Regions from separate parts of the Planococcus kocurii genome, predicted to be linked through region 2. Evidence: riboswitches for the same ligand, from Rfam matches in the RefSeq annotation. Region 2 holds a riboswitch; each other region holds the start of a gene.
The links. Region 2 has a riboswitch for lysine ahead of AUO94_RS03100 (Na+/H+ antiporter NhaC family protein). Riboswitches for the same ligand answer to the same signal wherever they lie in the genome.
Positions count from the first base shown of each region.

Region 1: another riboswitch for lysine. It lies ahead of dapA (4-hydroxy-tetrahydrodipicolinate synthase); the one in region 2 lies ahead of AUO94_RS03100 (Na+/H+ antiporter NhaC family protein).
Region 3: another riboswitch for lysine. It lies ahead of AUO94_RS01955 (aspartate kinase); the one in region 2 lies ahead of AUO94_RS03100 (Na+/H+ antiporter NhaC family protein).

Region 1 is NZ_CP013661.2:2,115,312-2,123,218, reverse strand. Features, by position in the region: gene AUO94_RS10480 (efflux RND transporter permease subunit) at 1-1,748, opposite strand, end outside; gene AUO94_RS10475 (hypothetical protein) at 1,849-2,094, opposite strand; gene AUO94_RS10470 (TraB/GumN family protein) at 2,216-3,382, opposite strand; gene ypfJ (KPN_02809 family neutral zinc metallopeptidase) at 3,526-4,371, opposite strand; gene AUO94_RS10460 (class I SAM-dependent methyltransferase) at 4,429-5,040, opposite strand; lysine riboswitch at 5,146-5,324, shown strand; gene dapA (4-hydroxy-tetrahydrodipicolinate synthase) at 5,452-6,342, shown strand; gene AUO94_RS10450 (STAS domain-containing protein) at 6,391-7,230, opposite strand; gene AUO94_RS10445 (GGDEF domain-containing protein) at 7,363-7,907, opposite strand, start outside.
Region 2 is NZ_CP013661.2:594,797-602,703, forward strand. Features, by position in the region: gene lipA (lipoyl synthase) at 1-570, opposite strand, end outside; gene AUO94_RS17205 (methionine/alanine import family NSS transporter small subunit) at 714-845, opposite strand; gene AUO94_RS03095 (sodium-dependent transporter) at 861-2,381, opposite strand; gene AUO94_RS03100 (Na+/H+ antiporter NhaC family protein) at 2,576-4,150, opposite strand; lysine riboswitch at 4,260-4,440, opposite strand; gene AUO94_RS03105 (bifunctional metallophosphatase/5'-nucleotidase) at 4,512-5,855, opposite strand; gene AUO94_RS03110 (sulfite exporter TauE/SafE family protein) at 5,868-6,695, opposite strand; gene AUO94_RS03115 (DUF72 domain-containing protein) at 6,695-7,555, opposite strand; gene sufB (Fe-S cluster assembly protein SufB) at 7,817-7,907, opposite strand, start outside.
Region 3 is NZ_CP013661.2:384,051-391,957, forward strand. Features, by position in the region: gene sdhB (succinate dehydrogenase iron-sulfur subunit) at 1-381, opposite strand, end outside; gene sdhA (succinate dehydrogenase flavoprotein subunit) at 404-2,152, opposite strand; gene AUO94_RS01950 (succinate dehydrogenase cytochrome b558 subunit) at 2,198-2,812, opposite strand; gene AUO94_RS01955 (aspartate kinase) at 3,198-4,427, opposite strand; lysine riboswitch at 4,554-4,728, opposite strand; gene uvrC (excinuclease ABC subunit UvrC) at 4,776-6,572, opposite strand; gene trxA (thioredoxin) at 6,623-6,937, opposite strand; gene AUO94_RS01970 (electron transfer flavoprotein subunit alpha/FixB family protein) at 7,215-7,907, opposite strand, start outside.

The DNA of each region.
Region 1 (7,907 bases), 1.5 Mb from region 2:
ATGTTATCATCTTCAGATTTGACTTCTTCCGTTAAGTTAGCAAGAAATTCATCCGTATTTTCAATCGTTGTGCCTTCTGCAAGGCGGACGTTCATCGTTACCTCTTCACGGTCAGCTGCTGGGAAAAATTCAAAAGGCGTAAAGAGCGCAAGAGATAATAATCCTGTCGCGACTAACAAGCCTCCGACGCCAACAAGTAGAGGGCGTTTTAATACGCCACGCAATACTTTATTCGAATAAAACAACGCAATTTTCTCGAGTGGTTTCCCTAAGAATCCAGGGGTATCTGAAATTTTCTTTGCTCTTCGTTTCGTTTTCAAATATTGCATCATGGGTACAAGTGTAATCGACAGCACCGTTGAAGCTAATATTGTCGTAATTAAAATACTTGGCAAGGCCTTGATAAACGCACCATTACCGCCTGATAGCAATAACAATGGAGAGAATGTCACGACAATTGCCAAACTAGAAGAAATAATCGACGGGTATACTTCACGGACGCCGGTAATCGCTCCATCGCGAGCGGAATCCCCTAGCTTATAACGCCGCTGAATATTATCGTTAACAACAATACTGTCATCGACTAAAATACCGATGGCAATAATGAGGCCAATCACTGAGATTTGGTTCAAGTCAACGCCTAACCACGGAATTGGGATCATCCCGATGAGTACGGAAGCTAAGACAGTTAACGCGACTGCAAAAGATCCATACAACGTTAATCCAGCTGTTGTGACGATCAAAACAGCTAAGACAGCGATGGCCAATGAAACATATAGGCTGTCGAAGATTTGATTCACATTATCAGCTTGAGATTCGTATTTCTCAGCTTGAACGCCAGCTGGAAGATCAGCTGCAAATTCTTCAATAACTTTAGAGACCTTATCATCTACAGAAGGAACGTCTTGTGCCGTTTGCAAAAAGACCGTATACGAAATGGCGTCTTCGCCTTCAAACGTTACAATGTCTTCTGTTTCTTGATCTACCGTCTCGATCGTTGCAACATCTTCAAGTGGTACTGCTGCTGCACCTACTTGTAGTTCTTTTAGTTTGTCGATGCCTTGACCTTGTTGCACAGTTAGGCTCACTTGCTCGTTGCCATTATCATGTGTGCCAAGTGACAATGGCTGATTTGCTTGTTGAAGCGATTGGAGTACTTCAAATGGCTGAAGCCCATTAGCGGCTAGTTCTTCACTATTGAGTTCAATTAGAACTTGCTGTGAGTTTAATCCTTTAACCGTTGTTCCAGCAACTCCTGAAACGGCTTCTACTTCTTCAGAAAGCGTGGCTAACGCATCTTCCATATTTTTCAGTTCTTCTTTATCCCCATAGAACATGTACGACACTAAGGGGAAAGTTAAATCTAGTTTTTCCACCGTTGTTTCTGATGCGTTATCAGGAAATCCTGATGTCGCATTTCCTACTTGTTGCTGGATACTGTTGATTAACTCATCCGGATTCTCACCATCTTCTATTTCCAGTGTAATGATGGAAGCAGAATTGGCAGACACGGATTGCAGCGATGCAATGCCATCTACTTGTTGGATTTCACGCTCGAGCAGATTGGTGATGGACGTTTCCACTTCCTCAGGCCCTGCACCTGGCAAAATTGTTGAAATTAAAACAAGGTTTGATGGGGTTTCCGGAATCTCACGTTGCGGTAATGTGATAAAGACATATGCCCCAACGATCGATAAGATTAAAATTAAAAATATGAATAACTTGCTTCGATCTAATAGATATTTCATTGGCCTGTCTCCTCTGCATTTTTTGTATAACAATTGTATAACTATGGCTTTGGAATTACCAGTGGCATGCTTAGAAAAATCGGCTGAAATTACCAGCCGATTACGAATTGGGTGTCTTTTGCTGTTTCATCAAAAAAGCAGCAACCAACAAAAGGATCGGCAACAAGATACCAAACTGGAACCAAACTCCATCTCCCCCCATATAAATAAGTAGCATCGGTGGAAGCAAAGCAATTCCGCTCCAGGCTAACGCTTGCCAGGAACCCCTCCAGAAACCAATTATTGCCAACACGACGGACAAAATGACCAACGACCACAGTAAAATGCCTACTAGAAAAAAGCTCATCTCCATGCGCCTCCTTATTTCTAATGATCTTTTGTTATATATACCCGTTCTTAAACTATCAGCAACAATAGAAAAACAAAAAACCGGACAGCAAAGTTTCGCCGTCCGGTAGGAAATCTACTTATAGGTTTTGGAAAAACAAACGAATAACGTCTAATCCACCAATTACATTGCCTGCTGCCGTACCCAAATTTGTTAACACCACAACCAGTAGAACACGCGTAACTTTATTGTCCCAAAAGCCTTTAAGCGTAAACACGTCCTTCGATAAAGTTTGGAAATCCCCAACGTTCGGGCGACGAACATAGGCTTGTGCAAGTCCTGAAAACCAGCCTGCCGCTAACAATGGATGTAGTGCACCGATCGGACCCCCGACAAAAGCAGTGAGAATTGCTAATGGATGACCGAAAGCTACAGCAGCACCTATTGCCCCAAGACATGCGGTCCAAAGGATCCAGCTAATCGTTTGGTCGAGACCAGCCGCAGGGTTATTCATAAACGTGATGGCAATCATAGCGACCAATGCTAACGGAATCGCCCAACCGATAACTTTCGGCCACTTTGATTTGGCTGGAACTTTTGACAGTTCTTCCAAATCGTGTTCGTTGTGGACTTCTTTAATGATTCCTGGAACATGTGCTGCACCAAGAACCGCGACAATTTTTTGACCAGGAGCTTCTTTAATTTTTTGCGCCAAATATTGGTCTCGTTCGTCAATGAGCGGCTCTTTCAGTTTAGGGAAAGATTGGGTAAAATCATTCATTACCGCGTTGAGGGTATCCTGTGACTTCATCTTTTCCAAATCTTCTTCTGAGATCGTCTCTTTGCTGAAAATACTAAAGAATACGGAAGTCAGCAATTGCGCTTTCCCCATAAAACCGATATTGCCCCAAATGCGCGAAAACGTTACTTGAATATTGCGGTCAGCGAGTACCAATTCTGCGCCAGTTTCTTTAGCAGAAGCAATCCCTTGAATCATTTCTTGTCCAGGTTTGATGCCAAACTGATCTGCAAGACGGTTCTGAAAAGAGGAAATAGCCAAATTCATGAGTAACAAACTTGCTTTTTTGTCTTTGATCACTTTGAAAATGTCGGTTTCTTTCCATTTGCTGTCTTGAGTTACCGATTCATAGCGCTGCGCATCTAATTCGATGCATACCGAATCCGGTCGCTCGGTTTCAATGACGGCTTTCACCTGCTCTGCACTAGCTTTAGAAACGTGTGCCGTACCGATTAGGATTAATTCTTTGCCGTTGTATTCTAGGCGTGTGATATTGTCATCCAACATGCTGTACTTCCTTCGCAGAGCTATATTTCTTTCCATACGAAATGAAAAGACTGTCTATTTTATATAATGAATCACATCAGCAAAAATATCAATGCTGCACCCTTTTATTTGCATGCTAAAAGTGATTTTCACTTTAGGTGCCATCACAAATCAGTTGCATTAAACGTGTCGCCTTCTTTTAAATTACCGGCTTGAAAGCCTTTTTTAAACCATCGCTGGCGCTGTTCGGAACTACCGTGTGTAAAACTCTCAGGTACAACGTAACCACGGGACCGCTGTTGAATGGTGTCATCCCCTACCGCACTTGCCGCTGTCAATGCTTCTTCTAGGTCACCTTCTTCTAAATAGCCCATACCTTGCGCATGGTGGGCCCAGACGCCCGACAAATAATCCGCTTGCAACTCCAAGCGTACTTGCACTTTATTGTATTCTTCTTCACTAAGCTGGCTGCGAAGTGGCTGCACGTCTTCCATAACACCAAGAAGATTTTGAACGTGGTGTCCAACTTCGTGTGCCACGACATACGCCATGGCAAAATCACCGGGTGCTTGAAATTGGGTTTGTAGGTCATTGTAAAAACTCAAATCAATATAAAGTTTGTAATCGCCTGGACAATAAAAGGGTCCGACGGCTGCGCCTGCTGTTCCACAGGCAGACTCGACGCTGCCACTATACAAAACGAGTGTCGGCTCAACATATTCCATGCCTTCTTCTTTAAAAACTTCTGTCCAAACTTGTTCCGTATCCGCTAGAACGACTGACACAAATTCAGCCAATTCTTCTTCTTGTGGAGTTGATTCGTAAGACTGGTTTGAAGTCGTTCCTGAGGATCCACCCAATTGATCAAGAATGACACCTGGGTCGCCTCCTAAAAAAGCCACTAATAACACAATTAAAATACCGCCGATGCCGCCTCCTGCTACTAGCGCTCCACCTTTCCCTCGCCGATCTTCAACGTTTCTACTGGCTTTTCTACCTTTCCATTCCATAGGGGTCCCTCGTTTCACAATTGTTTTACTGTAAACATACCCTTTAGAGCACTAGTTCTAATCCATTTTAGACAATCGATAAATTAAAAATCGTTCGCGCGGATCTTTATGGAAATCCGACAATTGAATTTCTTCTATTAGCTGAAAAACTCCGTTAGTTTCCAGATAATCACTGTAGTCTTGAGAGGCAAAAAACAAAATCACGTCTACCGTCCGTGGAGATTTTTCGACTGAAGCTAAAATTTTATTCACAAATGCGATGAATATCGCCACTGAAAAAGGGTTAAAGAAATAGAATACGGTATCGTCTGCTGTAACTGGGTATTTCTGAGCTAAGCAATTACAAAAGTTAATGTGAAACTCTGCACCTTTGTGCTTTTTCGCGTACTGTTTTTTATTTTCGAGGGCTTCTGTGTAAAATGTCGGATTCATTTCGATGCCTACACTTTTTACACCAAAAAAATGATGCACATAAAAATTCAAGCGCCCTTTTCCACAACCAACATCAACGATACAATCTTCAGGAGACAGGCTATAATGCTCAAACAATTTGTCGAGTAAATCGTAAGGTGTAGGCTCATAACGATTATGATGCAAAGAGGCGTTAAATCCTTGCTGGTTTCCTGTTGTTGCAATCACTAGCAGTTGGTCATAGGCTTGCTCACTCATTCTATCTCTCCTCGGCTATAATTTTTTGCGTTCTTCATCTTGCAATTAATAGAAACATTTGTTATAGTACAGCTAATTCAATATTTCTTGCTCTTGTTTTTACAAGAGTAGGATAGAGGCGCAAAAACCATTAGTACGCAAAACGAGGATGATGAGATCCGTTGACGTTTGCCGAAAGGGGGATTTGCCGAAGTGGCGGAGATCTCACATTTCCGTGCGCTGGGTCTGCATTTAATAAATGCAGGACTGTCATATAGGAAACTATATGGAGGGCTATCTGATGTACAGGAGCAAATGGTAAACATTGTTTCTACTGCAGCAACAGGACCTCCTGTTGCTGCTTTTTTGTTTGTTCCTGACTGGCCTCTCACCTCTAAGCTTCGAAAAAAATTAGAAAAGGGTGTGTTCTGTATGAATTTCGGCCAAGTAATTACAGCAATGGTAACACCATTCGACCAATACGAGGAAATTGATTTTCCGGCAACGCAAAACTTAATCGAGCACTTGATTGCTAATGGATCTGACGGTCTTGTCGTCGCAGGAACTACAGGCGAATCGCCAACTTTATCGATAGAGGAAAAAATAGAATTGTTCCAGTTTACCGTCAACACTGTTGCCGGACGGATTCCGGTCATCGCAGGAACCGGCTCGAACAATACGCGGGCATCGATTTCTTTGACTCAACAAGCAGAGAAAGTCGGCGTAGATGGCATTATGCTAGTTACGCCTTATTACAATAAGCCTTCACAAGAAGGCATGTTCCAACATTTCCAAGCCATTGCGGAGTCGACTCATCTACCTGTCATGCTCTATAACATTCCAGGACGTAGCGTCGTTAACTTGCTTCCAGAAACCGTCATCCGCTTGTCTCAAATTAACAATATCGTTTCTATTAAAGAAGCGAGCGGTGATTTGGATGCTGCTTCAGAAATTATTGAACACACAGCTGAATCTTTTACTGTCTATAGCGGCGATGACAGTCTGACTTTACCGATGCTGTCTATCGGTGGTGCGGGCATCGTTTCGGTTGCTGCACATATTATCGGCAACGATATGCAAGACATGATTACGAGTTTTAAAACAGGTGATGTGAAAACAGCAGCAGCTATTCATAGACGGTTATTGCCAACAATGAAAGCATTGTTCGCTGCGCCAAATCCATCTCCAATCAAAGCAGCACTGCACATGACAGGTGTTTCGACTGGGGGCGTTCGGTTACCAATGATTGCACTGACTGACGAAGAAACCCTGACGTTACACAAGTCTTTACCCAGTCTGCATTCAGAAGCAGTAACAAATTGACTAACTAAAAAAAAACGCTGAAGTCTAGGAACTTCAGCGTTTTTTTAGTTAAGTGACATTCATCTGATGTAAGACGCGTTTCAGGCTGCCACCAATTTCAATGTCTTTTAAATCGACGCCAATACCAATAAGCATCGCTGCAATTTCTGGACGGATTCCCGTGAGAACCGAGCGTATACCTACGAGCTTTAGCGACTGGATGATTTTAATAATTTGTTCTGCAACGATTGAGTCGACTCTCACGACACCTGACAAATCTACAATCAATACCGTAATTTTTAGTTGATTTGCTGCTAGTAAGGTTTTCTCCAGTATATAACGAGCTCGGTCCATTTCAATGCTACCCACTAGTGGTAAAATGGCAATCTGATCACTGACCGGGACAACGGGTGAGGAAAGTTCAAGAAATTCTTTTCTTGCGCAGTTCAATTTTCGTCGATATGAAACTGTGTAGGCTTCTGTATAGGAAACAGCTGCATAATCCAGTAACGAATGAAAGGTCTCCATACTATCAAAAAGAATTTGAATGTTAATCTTCTTGTGAAGGGCTTCTGTTTTGATGACTGTTCCGATGTGTTTTCGAAATAAAGAAACTTCGGCAAGTGCGTCTTCTAGCGATCGATTGTTTTCAAGAAAAAAATCACCTGTTTTTTCTCCCCATTGTTGAATCTTCGTATAGACCTCTTGAATATTGTAACTATTGCTAATGGATTGTCCGATCAAATCCACAAAATCAGTTCGAATGTTATTTACAACTTCAATGAAGGCTTTCGTCATTTGCAACTGCTCAGCCTGAAGATTCGCGCTGACTTCTTCATGGATCAATTGTGCGATCAATTCTCTATCTGCCGACACGCGTTCCCCCAATAACCGATTCTCTTTTTCCATAAGTCCTCCAGAGGCAAAGATATTTTGTACGCTAATTATAGCTGTTAAATGAATGGTTGCAATGAGTCCAGTTCCCTATTTCTCCCAATAAATAAACATCCGTTTTTAAAGACGGATGTTAAAGGTAGTTCTTTATTCATTGCCAAAGACACAATTTCTTCCATTAGCTTTTGCTTTGTACAGAAAACTGTCAGCTCTGGATAGCAAGCTTCCTACTTCGTCTCCAAGCGCATAAACGGCGACACCGATACTTACCGTGATGGGTACATGCATCCAGTCAGCAGCTTCTATGTGTTTACACAAAGAGTCAGCCATAGCTAAGCCTTCTTCAATTCCTGAGTCTGGCATCACGACGACGAACTCTTCTCCTCCGAGACGTGCTACAATGCCAGCCGCTCCAACTTTCGTTTCTAGATGCCACGCTAATTCCTGCAATACTGCATCACCTATTTGGTGACCATATGTATCGTTAACTTGCTTAAAATAATCAATATCCAAAATCAAAAGAGCCACTTTTCGACCATTTTGCGCCTGCAGTAAAAAGTCATGAAGTCGTTCTTCCAAATAGCGACGATTTTTCAAGCCTGTTAGCGAATCCGTAATGGACAATTGTTGAAGTGTCGAGTTGAGATCAATCAGTTGTTGCTGTTTACTTTCTACTTCGCTCATTAAGTGTT
Region 2 (7,907 bases):
TAACAGTTCCAGTGATCGGTCGTACTTAGCACGCGCTCTAACTCTTGGCGTTAAACGGCGTACTGTTTCTATATTATGATTTAAAATATCCGGTTTTGCTTCCATTAGACGTTCCAGATTTTCATAGACTCCACCCATATCAGACGGCAAGACTTCAACAGTAGTAAATGGATTAGCACGTTTAATCGCGCGGATTGTTTCAGCAAAAACAGCTGAACCTCCATCTTTTAAATCGTCTCGTGCAACCGCTGTAATGACTGCATGTTTGAGATTCATCATTTTTACAGAGGCTGCCACACGTTCAGGTTCTTGAAGATCCAATTCATTCGGTAGTCCTGTTTTGACTGCACAAAAACGGCAGGCTCTTGTACAAACAGCACCTAAAATCATAAAGGTAGCGGTTCTCCGGGTTCCCCAACATTCGTGGATATTTGGACATTTCGCTTCTTCACAGACGGTATTGAGGTTATTTTCTCTCATCATCTTTTTTAAATCTGTATAGTTTTCATTGGTGTTGAGTTTGATCTTTAACCAATCGGGCTTTCTAAGATGCTCTTGTTTTGTTGACATGCACATCGTCCCCTGTCTATCTGATTTGTGAATGGAATCCTATTGTACTCCAAATGTATCATAAAGGTTTGTTCCTCACAAGTTCACGTCTCTCTCTAAAGACATGAAAAAGCCCAGAAACCAAAAGTTTCTGGGCTTGTAAATTATACGTTGTTTGCAGCATTTTTCGACTTGTTCTTTTTGCTGCTACTGACTGCATGAATGATGCTAGCAGCCAAGCCACCCCAAATAATGACCATGCCGATAATCATTACCACAATTGAACTTACAGTCATATGATACTCCTCCTTTTAATTGCGCTCGTCATATTCTCCCTGTTCTTTATGCCATTTTGCAAGAGAGAATAGAACCCCGAAAATGATTGCAGCGGAAGCAACTGCTACGCCTCCTGATAAGGTAAACATATCTGAGTACCCTTCGTAGTTTCCAGTTTCAGTATCAAACTCTTTCAGAATGTTTAGCTTGAGTAAACCGAACATCATATAACCTAAAACGATTGGTGTAATGATGCCGAGACTGAATTTCCACCAGCCACCCAAATGAATATCCGAGATTTCGTTAGCATGTGCTTTAAGTGTATCTGCTTTGCGGAACACCCAAACGACTAGCACCACTTCTACTAGACCGATTGCTGCAACACCAAATTGGTTGATAAAGTAATCTGCAAGATCCAAGAAGAACAATCCGCCTTGTGTTGCAAAGAGAATTGAAATCAATGCTGCAAGTCCGCCTCCGAAAAGAACAGATTTTCTACGAGAAATACCGAACTTCTCAGAAAACCCAGCGACATAAGTTTCAGTAATTGACATCAAAGACGTCAATCCAGCGAGTGTTAACGACAAGAAGAACAATACGCCGAACAATCCGTTGAATCCTGGAAATTCATTGATAATTTGTGGGAATACCACAAATGCCAATCCAACACCGGCTGTTGCTACTTCACTTACTTCAACACCTTGTTGCGATGCCATAAACCCAAGAGCTGCGAAAACACCGATACCAGCTAATAATTCAAAGCTTGAGTTGGCAAAACCTGTGATAAAAGCGTTATTTGTAATGTCCGACTTTTTAGGAAGATAGCTTGAGTACGTAATCATAATGGCAAATGCGACAGATAAACTAAAGAATATATGTCCATAAGCTGCGACCCAAACCGACGGATCCATAATAGCGCTAAAATCTGGTTGGAAGAATGCTTCTAGTCCTACCAATGCCCCGTCCAGTGTAACTGCACGAATAACTACTGCCAAGAAAATGACGACTAAAGTTGGAATGAAAATCCGGTTAGCCACTTCAATTCCTTTTTTCACTCCTGCAAGCAAAATTCCGAGTGTAATGACCCAGACCAGCACTAGAGGAATAAATACGCCCCAAACAATTCCACCTGTTTGCCCTGGGCTAACTGTCAGTTGCAAAAATTCATTGAATAAGAAATCTTGTGTATCTGTGCCCCATGCCTGATTGATTGAAAATATAGTATAGCGCATTGCCCAAGCGATAATAACGGCATAGTACACAGATATAATGAAGGACACAAATACTGCCCACCAACCAAGCCATTCTAGTTTTTTACCACCCATTCTAAAGAATGATAATGGTGCAGAACCTCGGTACTTATGACCAATCGTAAATTCAAGGATTAAAATTGGTATACCGGCAGTTAATAATGCAAATAGATATGGTATGAAAAAGGCACCCCCGCCATTTTCAAAGGCAACATACGGAAAACGCCAAATGTTACCTAAACCTACTGCAGAGCCGACAGCTGCCATGATAAAGCCGGCACGTGTACCCCATTGCGAACGTTCCATCACTCTTCCCCCTCTGTATTCCCATTCTATTTACATAAAAATAGGAATTTTGTTTGTTTTCAGATTATTAACTAATCTAAAAATAGTATACCGAGAGAGCGCTTTAATGTAAAGACGATTTCACAATATAATTTAAAAAAACTATTGCGGCAAAAGTAAAAAGGCAGAGAAATAGCTTCTCTGCCTTGATTTCATTATATATTTTGTTGTTTTTCAATAATAGTTGTTCGTTGTGACCAGACAACAAAGAGAATGGCTAACACGGCTAAGACTACGCCTAACGAAATCAATAGCGAACCAGTGAAACCTATGACAATGTACCCAATTGCAGCGATACCTGCAGCGGTTAACGCATACGGTATCTGAGTTAAGACATGGTCCATATGATTGCTTCCCGCTCCTGTCGAAGACAAGATCGTCGTATCGGAAATCGGTGAACAATGATCACCAAAAACCGCTCCTGCTAACACTGCTGATAACGCTGGCAATAATAAGGATGGGTCAGCCTCAATCATAATTGTACCGGCAATCGGTAATAAAATACCGAAAGACCCCCACGATGTTCCTGTAGAAAAAGCCATAACACCCGCTAACACAAACAGTAAAACGGGAAGAATAGCTGTCGGAACATTGCCTTCAGACACAACGCCTGCTAAATATGCACCCGTTTCAAGTAACCCGATCAAAGAAGTCAGCGACCAAGCAAAAATCAAGATTAGCACTGCACCCATCATTGATTTGATACCTGCCCAAATGCCTTTGCCAATCCAGCCCACGTTAGCTGTTTCGTTCTTTTTCATTTGCATAACGTATAAGATAATGGACGTTAATGCGCCTAGCACACCACCTGTTAATAAGGAAGCTGGCACATCTGTATTTTCAAAAATCAACCAAATATCAAATACTTGATCTGCGTTCTGATAGCCCGTCCATATCATTGCCCCTACTGTACCAACAATCAACAATAAAATTGGTAGTAATAAATCTCTAACATGTCCATGTGAATGAGTTGGAAAATCTTCTTTCATTTCACCTGGAATTGTTTTGTTAGGATCAAAAAGTTGTCCTTCCGTAATGGCAAGCACTTCATGTTTCTTCATTTCACCAAAATCAACATCACGAATAGCAACAAAAAAGACAATAGCTAGAGAAGCAACTACATAAAAGTTCATCGGTGCCATCCACAGGAAAGCTTCTAATGCGGAATATTCAACAAAAGTTTGTCCTGCTAAAATCGTCGCAATAATCCCAATAATTGCAGCTCCCCAACTTGATACGGGAGAAACGACACAAACAGGTGCAGCAGTCGAATCGATAAAGTACGCGAGCTTAGCGCGTGACACTTTATAACGATCAGTAATTGGACGTGCAACTTGTCCTACAGCTAAAGCATTGAAATAGTCATCGATGAAGATCACAATTCCAAGAACTACTGTTAGAACCTTCGCCCCTCTTCGCGACTTGATACGTGTGGAAGCCCATTCAGCGAAAGCATGGCTGCCTCCTGATAAACTAACGAATGCTGTAATAATGCCAAGCAACAACAAGAAAAGAATGATAAAGACGTTGTAAGCGTTGAAACCTTCATCCCAAAAAATAATCGTAAATGATGTTACAAGCTCTTGTAAGGCATCAAGTGGTGCAAACCATGTCAATATTACAGCTGCTGCTACAATACCGGTACCTAGCGACAATAGCACACGACGCGTTAAAAGTACCATAACGATTGCAATAATCGGCGGCAAAATCGAAAAAATCGTATTCTCCATAAAAACTCCTCCTAATTTTTGATGGGTGAAAAATGAGATAAAAAAAGCCGACCTCTCCAATTGGATAAAGTCAGCCTTCTACAATTCGTCTGTGCATTAGAACATCAAACAACCCTGTAGCTCCCCATTTAAGCTGTTGCTCAAATGACAGTGACATTCTTATTTAGAATGACCCCAATCCATCTTCTTAGACCTAGAAAATCGATTTCGGCAAAACTTCCTTTCAGATGCGTTCAACGCGGTCAAACTCGCGCATCTTACTGATCAGTCCTGCAGCCTCTACCCACCAATATATATTTCTTTATTAGCATAGCCCAAAATCACCATAAAATCAACTGCGTTTATATTCCGAATAGGCCTTCTACTTCAAGGCTTTGCTATGAAAATACTCGCTAAACACATCACGCAGAAACTCTGGCATAAAATATGTCTTAGCCGCTCTTTTCAAGCTTGGAAAAAAGTAGCCAAACGTTAACATGTCTAACGTAACCAATCGGTAAGTTTGATCGTGCACTGCTAGTTGCCCATTGATATAAAACCGGTGATTTATAATTTCCATATTCAAATGAATCATCTTGCCAAACACCGCGCCACGGAATCCCATTCCTTTTAACTCGAGCTGTGGCCATTCTGAGTTCAAAGACTGCAAATAAATCTCTTTTAACTCGGCTCCGCTTAGCTCGACAAGACAAGGGTTGATTGGATGAGGCAGCATTTGATGAAAGTTGTAGCGAGTCATCGCACCTTTTGCCATATCTTCCATAAATATTCCGGCATTAAATAACGCACAATCGGCTTCTGTAAATTCAATCAGCGCTTGTCCAAACAAAGTTGCCAGCTCTGAATCTTTAAACCACTCTGCTTTTAGCGTCTTGTCGCTATGAAAAACTAACTCGTTCATTTGTATTTTTCCCTGCTCGATTAGCCGTTCATCAAATCCTTCTTGTTCTTCGCGTAACCGAGACACTTCAACGAGTTGCGCAGTGGTTTTTTCAAATGCTTCTGCTACAGCAATATGACCAACGTAAACACCGAATTTTCCTGCAGCACCTAGCAAAGTGTCCCCTTGCCATTTGCCTTCATGAAAAACATGATGCGTATGTGCCCCCAAAATAATATTGATTTGTGGACAAAGATCCGCCAATAACTCGTCTTCTTTAATGCCAAGATGTGATAAGCAAATAATTAAATCCGTGTGTTCTTCAATTTCTTTTACTGCTTGAATAATAGATTCTTTGGCATCTGTAAGTCGCCAACCCAGTTTATGATAAAAAGGCGTAAACTCTGCGGTTGCACCCACTAATCCAATCCGTTTTCCGTTTGTTGTACGGATAATATGATAGGGCTTAGCCCATTGAGGTCGATTGCCACGCAAATCAAATAAATTTGACACCACCACTTTAAAATCGGCTTGAACATACAAATCAGCAAGCTCTTCTTTTGACAGTGTAATGCCTTCGTTATTGCCAATCGTCACAGCATCGTATTGCGCTTCGTTTAGTAATTGCACATTGCCTTTGCCTGCTGTGCCTTCTGTATAAGGATGCGAACGATCAACATGGTCACCAATATCTAAAATAAGACAGACGTCGCCTTCTTCTTCGTGCCATCTTTTTCGTTCAGCTAAAAACGATTTAATCTGTGGCCAATTTGTAAAATGGCTATGCAAATCATTTGTATGATAAATATGAATAGTTTCACTCATGAAAACACCTCTTTAAGAACTAAATATTCCTTCATAAATCGATCGCAACCCGAGAATCAAAAGGACAATACGCAAAATGGTCACCAGCATTTCCGAATTCAGGCGCTTGTTTAACTTCGCACCTATTTTCGCACCCATGTATGCACCTGGAACAACGGCTAGCGTATAAATCCATGGCACGTTTCCTAATGAGATATGGGTAACGGAGTTGACAAGTGCTGATAAAAACACCATAAACATAGACGTCCCAATGGCTACATGTGGTGGGAATAAGAACAATAAAATCATCGCAGGCACGATAATTGAGCCACCACCGATACCGAACAACCCTGAAGCCACTCCAACAAAAAAAGTTAATAACAAGGCAAACCAAATTGGATAACCATAAATATATTCTTTATTTTGATTGTCTATAAACGTTGTTTTACGACCGTTGTCCACGAACCAGCGAACCGCTTTGAGCCGGTCGCGCAACAGTAAAAGCAGCGATAGAAAAACGAGAAGAATTCCGAAATACAGATTGAATGACGGCAAATCCAAGTTTTTATTAACAAAAGCACCAATGATTGTACCGGGTGCACTTCCTGCAAAGAAAATAAGTCCGCTTTTATAATCGACTGTTCGAACTTTCATATAAGCTAAAGTTGAAGACAAGCCTGTGAAAATCATCATGATGACTGATAAGCCAACAATTTTCTGAGGCGAAAGGTCCGGAAAAAACGCAAAACTGGTGCCTAGAAAAAGTAAAGCTGGAACCAGTATAACGCCACCACCAAGCCCTATCAATGCACCCACTATGCCAGAAGCCACTCCGACAAGTGCCATAACGATAAAAACCATTAAAATCCTCCTTCAAATAAATCCATTTGCTTTGGTGAAAGCCCGTCAAATGATAAATCATTCATATTCTGGAACTCTTTAGCGTCACCTGCTGCATGGCCTCCTGAGTTATTATTAAAAATCACGTAGACCGTTTCTGCTGTTTGCGCCAATAGGTTTACAGCACGACTGATTTCGCCCAGTTCTTCTTTATTATAATCATAGAGATAACGAACTTCCCGCCAGTTTTGTCCATGCCCTGGATTTAGCCAGCCATGAACATTGCGACCGTGAATACGAAGTAGCACTTTGTCTGTTCTTGAAGAAATTGGAACCAGTGGAATTGAGCCATCTCCTGCCTGCGGTTCGTCACACACTGTGTGAATCAACTGATTATCCCGTAAGAAGTCCACGGTTTTTTCACTCATCCCATTGGCATACCAGGATTGATGACGAAATTCGATTGCCAGATCAAATTCTTTTAAACGCCCGGTAATCTCTCGAAGTTGATCGACATTGTCTTTTTGGCAATCAAACCACGGCGGAAACTGAAGCAGTACCATTGCCAGTTTCCCAGCTTCTTTTAATGGGCGAATGGATTTTTTAAACGCTTCAAACATGTCATCGCGTGAGTCAAATGGATTTTCTCCACGCAGATGTCCTGTCATTCCTTGATAAGCTTTTACTACAAACTGAAACGGCTCTGGCGTTTCTTCCATCCACTTCCGAATATTTTTTTCCGGCTGAACTGCATAAAAGGAGGAATCCAATTCTACAATTGGAAAATGAGCACTGTAATCGATCAATTTATCTGTTTTCTTTGAGCCAGGGCTATAGACATCTGGATGGTCTCCCCACCCCGTCAAACCTACATAAATCATCGTCCCGCCTCCATTTCTGGTTATTATTTTATGATAGCATAGAAAAAATAGAACGTCTTTTTTTAAAGGGAGTTTCTTTTGATCAATTGAGAGTTCAGGGAGAAAATATTATTTTAGGTTACTAAGATAGCCGTCTAGTTAGAAGTATTTTAATTCCACCGAATAGCATGGGAAGCAATTAAATCTTACAAGACACAAAAAGACTGTCACCAAAAGTCATATTTCATGACCTTTTGGGACAGCCCGTTAGTTATTCGTCTATTAACCGATCGAGCCTTCCATTTCGAACTTGATTAAACGGTTCATTTCTACCGCATATTCCATTGGAAGTTCTTTCGTGAATGGTTCGATA
Region 3 (7,907 bases), 210 kb from region 2:
CCATGCTTTAACTTTCTTCAACGAATCGAACATCCGACTGCGGTCAATGACAAGGTCACGAACAACAGGGAATGTTTTCATCGGTTGAAGACGGATTGGCTGTTCTAACTGATCAATCAAAGCCGTACACGATTGACGTGCTTTGCCATTGATAACCATTGAACATGCGCCACAAACCTCTTCTAGACAGTTCATGTCCCAGTTTACAGGAGTGGTTTTTTTCCCTTCCATGTTGACAGGGTTACGACGAATTTCCATCAATGCCGAAATGACATTCATGTTCATCTTATATGGCAATTCGAACTTTTCCCAATACGAATCTTCATCCGTAGAGTTTCTGCGTTCGATTTCAAATATTACCGTTTTTGCTGCTTCACCCATGGTAAATTAGCTCCCTTCATAATTATGCTTTTGCTGAATAATCACGTTTACGCGGTGGAATCAACGATGTGTCAACTTCTTCATAATGGAAGATTGGTGCATCAAAGCCATTAAATTTAGCCATCGTTGTTTTCAAGAATTCCTCGTCATTACGTTCCGGGAAATCCGGTTTGTAATGAGCTCCGCGACTTTCGTTGCGCATAAGCGCTCCGATTGTGATTGCTCGAGCTAAATGAAGCATATTGCGCAATTGACGTGTAAACATTGCGCCTTGGTTACTCCAAAGTTGCGTATCTGTAATGCTAATCTGATTGAAACGTTCAAGAAGTTCTTGGATTTTCTCATCCGTCTTCTGTAAACGATCATTATAGCGCACAACGGTTACGTTATCTGTCATCCACTCGCCTAATTCTTTGTGCAGAACGTAAGCATTTTCTGTACCATTCAATGCCAAAATTTCTTCCCATTTGCGTTGCTCCTCAGCTTCATGCTGATCATAGATCACTGAAGGAAGGTCTTCCGCAAGAACCGCCAAGCCATTTACGTATTCAATAGCATTCGGTCCTGCGACCATACCACCATAAATCGCTGACAGCAAGGAGTTCGCACCTAAACGGTTACCCCCATGCTGAGAATAATCACATTCGCCTGCTGCTAAAACGCCCGGAATGCTTGTCATTTGATGATCATCTACCCATAGTCCGCCCATTGAGTAATGAACAGCTGGGAAAATTTTCATCGGTACTTTACGAGGATCATCACCTGTGAATTTCTCATAGATTTCGATGATTCCGCCCAACTTGATGTCAAGCTCTTTCGGGTCTTTATGAGAAAGATCCAAGTACACCATATTCTCGCCATTAATGCCGAGTTTTTGGTTGACACACACATCAAAAATTTCACGCGTTGCAATATCACGCGGTACTAGGTTTCCGTATGCTGGATACTTTTCTTCAAGGAAATACCAAGGCTTGCCGTCTTTGTAAGTCCAAATACGTCCACCTTCTCCACGAGCCGATTCTGACATTAAGCGCAGTTTATCGTCTCCTGGAATAGCTGTAGGGTGAATTTGGATAAATTCGCCGTTTGCGTAATAAGCTCCTTGTTGATAAACGATAGAAGCCGCTGAACCTGTATTAATAACAGAGTTCGTCGATTTCCCAAAAATAATTCCCGGTCCGCCAGTTGCCATAATAACAGCATCCGCACGGAACGATTTAATTTCCATGGTCGTCATGTTTTGAGCTGTGATCCCTTTACCAACGCCTTGCTCATCAAGAACAAGACCGAGGAATTCCCAACCTTCATATTTCGTGATCAGTCCAGCCACTTCATAGCGACGAACTTGCTCATCTAGTGCATATAATAGTTGTTGACCCGTTGTAGCACCAGCAAACGCTGTTCTGTGGTACATTGTTCCACCAAAACGACGGAAGTCCAATAGACCTTCTGGCGTACGGTTAAACATAACGCCCATCCGATCGAACATGCGAATAATTCCAGGTGCCGCATCTGCCATTGCTTTCACGGGACGCTGGTTCGCTAGGAAGTCTCCACCGTAAACGGTATCATCAAAGTGGATGTCTGGAGAATCCCCTTCACCTTTTGTATTAACCGCTCCGTTGATCCCGCCTTGTGCACATACTGAGTGGGACCGCTTAACTGGAACGATTGAGAATAAATCAGCGGGAGAGCCTGCTTCTGCAACTTTAATTGCTGCCATTAAGCCAGCAAGGCCACCACCGACGATTGTAATTTTGCCCTTCGCCATGTTAGTATTCACTCCTCTTTTAGTTCACCAATGATTGAAACATTCTTAAACGAATGCAAACAATGCTCTGATACCAATAACCGATAACACAATAAATACTAGAAGTGTGAAATAAGTTGCGTTTTTTTGTGCTGCTGCAGATTGTGTAATTCCCCAAGTAACAAGGAACGACCAAAGTCCATTTGCAAAGTGGAAAGTTGCTGCCACTACACCAACAATGTAGAATGCCATCATCCAAGGATTGTCTAAGATGTTTGCCATCATGTTAAAGTCAGCTTCAGCAGCTGCTCCGATTGCAACTTGGAATCTTGTTTCAAAGATGTGCCAAGCGATAAAGACTACTAGGAAGACTCCTGTATAGCGCTGTGCAACAAACAACATATTGCGCATATAGCTATAATGCCCAGGATTGTTCTTCGCAGTAAACGCTATGTATAGGCCGTAGAACGCATGATACAAAATCGGCAGGTAAATGACAAAGATCTCCAGGAAAATGACGAATGGAAGATGTGCCAAAAAGTAAGATGCCTTGTTGAATGCCTCTTCCCCCTGTGTAGCAAAATGGTTGACAATTAGGTGCTGCGTTAAGAATATACCGATAGGAATAATTCCCAACAATGAGTGCAGCCTACGCATAAAAAATTCACGATTGTTATCCAAAATTTTACCCCCCTCAAAACATTAATTGGTAGCGTCCAAGACAGACGTTTCGTATGACTGTACCTGAAGCCACGCACCATCATGATACAATAATATGACATATTTATTGTACTCCCCCCCTCAAGGAGCGTCAAGGCAACATAACTCCTTTAAACCGATAGCGCTTATGGATTTCGCAGGCGATTACCTTCTATCTAGAGGAAATGTATCGAAATAGAATCGATTTAACAGCATTCCGCAAAGGAGCGATTCTCTAATTGAGAATCGCTCCTTCCGACTATTCTAGTACAAACCACTGTGTAGACATCATTACTATATTAGCATTGAGAATTTGAACATTTTGTGAATTTTTTCACTAGCTTTTATCACATAAAGAATTCATTATTTATGAGTGGACTTCTACCGCAGCCAATCCGTACGCTGCATGTAAAGCATTCGCTGATTTGTTCATATCTACTTCTGGTACAACGACTGAAATTTTTATTTCAGAGGTACTAACCATCTTCACCGGAACTTCTTCGCTTCTTAAAATATCGAACATCCGAGCTGCGACTCCAGGATTCGATACCATCCCTGAACCTACAATCGACACTTTCGATAAGCCGACTTCTACATTCAGTGTCAGAAAACCAATGGCATCTTGTGCTTCCGTTAAAACTCGGCGTGTTTCTTCAAGGCTTTCCTGGCTAATAGAAAAAGAGACAGACGGTGGAAATTCATCACTGATGCTTTGAACAATAATATCCACATCAATGTGATTTTCAGCAAGCTTTGTAAAAATAGTAGCAAGAGATCCGTTGAATGGCTTTTTGTAACTCACAGTTACGCGCGCTATTCCTGGTTCGAATGCCACACCTCTAACGATTAAATTTTTCTCCACAGTGATCACCTCTTGTATGATTGTGCCAGGCTCGTCTGAATAACTTGCTCTGACAGATAATGGGACGTTATTGTTTTTTGCGAATTCGACCGCTCTCGGATGTAGTACGCCCGCTCCGAGATTAGCAAGTTCCAACATTTCATCATAAGAAATTTGTTGTAACTTGCGTGCACCTGTTACATACCGTGGATCTGACGTATAGACACCGTTAACATCTGTATAAATCTCACATTTTTCCGCTTTTAGTGCTGCAGCAAGCGCAACGGCAGTCGTATCCGATCCACCGCGACCAAGGGTTGTAATATTACCAATTGTATCCACTCCTTGAAAACCGGCAACCACACAAAGATAACCATTTTCCAACACACGTTCAAGACGTTCTGTATTTATTTTAATGATGCGTGCATTACGTGGTACGGATTCTGTTTCAATTCCTGCCTGCCATCCAGTAAAAGATAAAGCTTCATGACCCAGTTTCTTGAAAGCCATCGCCAATAACGAAATCGTAATTTGCTCACCTGTTGCCAGTAACATATCCATTTCTCGCTTTGGCGGTTCCGCTGATATTTCTCCCGCTAATCCGAGCAACGTATCAGTTGTCTTACCCATCGCCGAAACAACAATGACTACGCGTTTGCCTGCTTGTTTTTCACGAATAGCTCGTTTGGCAACTCCGATAATTTTTTCTGGAGTCGCGACAGAAGTTCCTCCAAATTTCATGACGATCGTTTTCATTCCATCCACTCCCACATTTAGTATGTGGCCCTCAAAATGACTAGCGATCATGCCACTAGACACAAAAAAAGGTAGCTCCCCGCAACCGCGGGAAACTACCTCTTATCATGTACGAAAAAAACGTCCATGTGAGATAGCCCTCCAGAGATTGACTCTGACAGCTCTGCACTTGTTAAATGCAGAACCAGCATGCGTAATAGCAGTCATACGCACACTTCGGCGACCATCCCTTTCACCATCCTTCGTAGATTCTGCAAATCTCCAGATGCTTACTATTGACGTTCGCGCCTCTATCATCACTTTTCCAAGTGATTTACTTATTCTTACTTATTCTTCTACGATACCATGTTACGACTCGCTTGGCAATGTGCCTTGTTTAAAATGCTGTTCAATAGAGATTGCTAGCGCTTCTGGCATTCCTGCCTCTTGGATTTGTTCTACTGATGCTTCTTTGATTTTTTTAACAGAACCAAAATGTTTCAGTAGCTGTTGCTTACGTTTGGGGCCAACCCCTTCAAGCCCATCAAGTGCTGATTGAATTGAATTTTTTCCACGTAACTGACGGTGAAACGTAATAACAAAACGGTGGACTTCGTCTTGAATCCGTTGAAGCAGGTAAAAAGCTTCACTCGTCCGCTTTAGTGGCACAATTTCAGCAGGTGAACCATACAGCAATTGAGAAGTTTGGTGCTTAGCGTCTTTTGCTAGACCCGCAATTGGGATAGATAAACCGAGTTCATCTTCTAAAATTTCACGTGCCGACTCCATTTGTCCTTTTCCTCCATCAATAACAATCAGGTCAGGTAAAGGTAAACCGTCCTTCAATACACGTGAATAACGTCGACGGATAACTTCTCGCATCGCCGCGTAATCATCCGGCTTTGACGCATTCCGAGTCTTGTATTTGCGGTAGTCTTTTTTAGAAGGCTTGCCATCAATAAACGTAATCATTGCAGATACTGCATCAGCGCCTTGAATATGCGAGTTATCAAAAGCTTCGATGCGAAGAGGCGCTTCAATGTTCATCGCCTCACCCAAATCTGTACAAGCGCCGATGGTCCGTTCTTCTTGTCGCTCTAACAATTGGAATTTTTCTTTAATGGCCACTTCCGCATTTTTCTTAGCAAGTGCCACCAGCTCTTTTTTCTTGCCCCGTTGTGGAACGAGCACACGAACGCCTAGCCATTCTTTTAACATATCCGGATCATCCGCTTCAGGAATTAAAATTTCACTCGGTTTCACATGGTTGGCTTTTTCATAAAATTGCCCGAGATACGTTAAAAATTCCTCTTCCGGATCGCGGTACAAGGGGAAAAGCGATACGTCTCGTTCAATTAGTTTGCCTTGTCGCACAAAAAAGACTTGCACACACATCCAGCCTTTATCAACAGCATACGCAAAAACGTCGCGATTGGTAAAATCATTCATCGCCATTTTTTGTTTTTCCATCACCGTTTCAATCATATTAATTTGATCACGGTATTCTTTTGCGCGTTCAAATTCCAGATTTTCTGCCGCTTCCGACATTTTTGCGACCAATTGCACTTTAACTTCACGGAATCCACCGTTTAAAAACTTTGTAATGCCATCAATCATCTCTTGATAGGTTTCTTTTTCAACCGGTTTAACACACGGTGCTAAACATTGACCTAAATGATAATATAGACATACTCGGTCAGGCATCGTATGACATTTCCGCAACGGGTACAAGCGGTCCAGTAGTTTTTTTGTTTCTGCTGCTGCGTAGGCGTTAGGATAAGGTCCAAAATATTTCCCTTTATCTTTTTTTACTTGTCTTGTCGTGATCAGCTTCGGATGACGCTCTCCCGTAATTTTTAAGTACGGGTAGCTTTTATCATCTTTTAGCATAATGTTATACTTCGGATCGTATTTTTTAATCAAGTTCAACTCGAGAATTAATGCTTCTTTATCAGAAGACGTAATAATATACTCAAAATCCTCTATTTCATTCACCAAACGTTGTGTTTTGGTATCATGACTTCCCGTAAAATAAGAACGCACACGATTTTTGAGAACTTTTGCCTTTCCTACATAAATTACCGTATTCTGGCGATCTTTCATCAAATAACAGCCTGGTTGATCAGGCAATATTGCCAATTTGTGTCGAATCAATTCGTTTGCCATTTTATCACCCTATTAAAAAACCGGGTACCATCACTGGACCCGGTTAAGAATTATGCGTGTTTTTCAACCAATTCAGCTAATGCTTCTTTTGGTCGGAAACCAACTACTTTATCAACTGTTTCGCCGTCTTTCATCAATAACAAAGTTGGAATTGACATGATGCCATAGTTTCCAGCTGTTTCTTGGTTTTGATCCACATCAACTTTTACGATTTTAACTTTATCGCTCATTTCAGCGTCCAATTCTTCTAGCACAGGAGCGATCATTTTACATGGTCCGCACCAAGTTGCCCAAAAATCTACTAAAACGAGTCCTTCTGCTACTTCTTGTGAAAAGTTCTGATCTGTACCGTGTACAATTGTCATGAATAATTCCTCCTTATGATTAACCAAACTATATTCAAAGTATATCATGCGTTAAAAACACTAGCTATTTTTTTGCCTACTCCTCTATTACCCAGCAGATCATTGGGCTAAACGAAAAACAGATTGCTTCCGTCCTAACAGTTGCTTTCCTACAGCAGTCGCTACTTCTTCAAGCCACTCATTAGTAAAAATCCTCAGACAAAAACAGATGACGAGTTTTTGTTTTTCTCGCCACCTGTTTAAGTTTTAAAAGTAAGCGATTAGCCACTTTTTGTAATTACATTACTTTCTTAAATTCTTCTGTCAGCATGGGAATAACTTCAAACAAATCTCCGACAATGCCGTAATCTGCTACTTTGAAGATATTTGCTTCTGGGTCTTTGTTGATTGCTACGATGACTTTCGAGTTAGACATCCCCGCCATATGTTGGATAGCTCCAGAAATACCAGCTGCGATATATAGGTCAGGTGTTACCACTTTTCCTGTTTGTCCAATTTGAAGTGAGTAATCGCAATAATCTGCGTCACAAGCTCCGCGAGATGCACCGACTGCCCCACCAAGAAGATTAGCTAATTCTTGTAAAGGTTCAAATCCTTCTGTGCTCTTGACGCCACGGCCTCCAGCTACGATAACTTTCGCTTCCGAAAGATCGACACCTTCAGTTGATTTGCGTACAACATTTTTAATAATCGTGCGCAGGTTTGTAATATCCACAGCCAACGAATTAACTTCACCTGAACGTTCTTGTCTTTCAAGTGGCGCAATATTGTTCGAACGCACTGTAATAAAGTCAATGCCGTCTTTTAGTTTCACTTTTTCAAACGCTTTACCAGAGAAAATCGGGCGGATAAATACAGCTTCGTCGCCTTCTCCTTCAATGTCCGTAACATCTGAAATTAAGCCAGCTTGTAATTTAGAAGCGATTTTGGGTGCCAAGTCTTTGCCAACTGATGTATGACCAAAAACGAG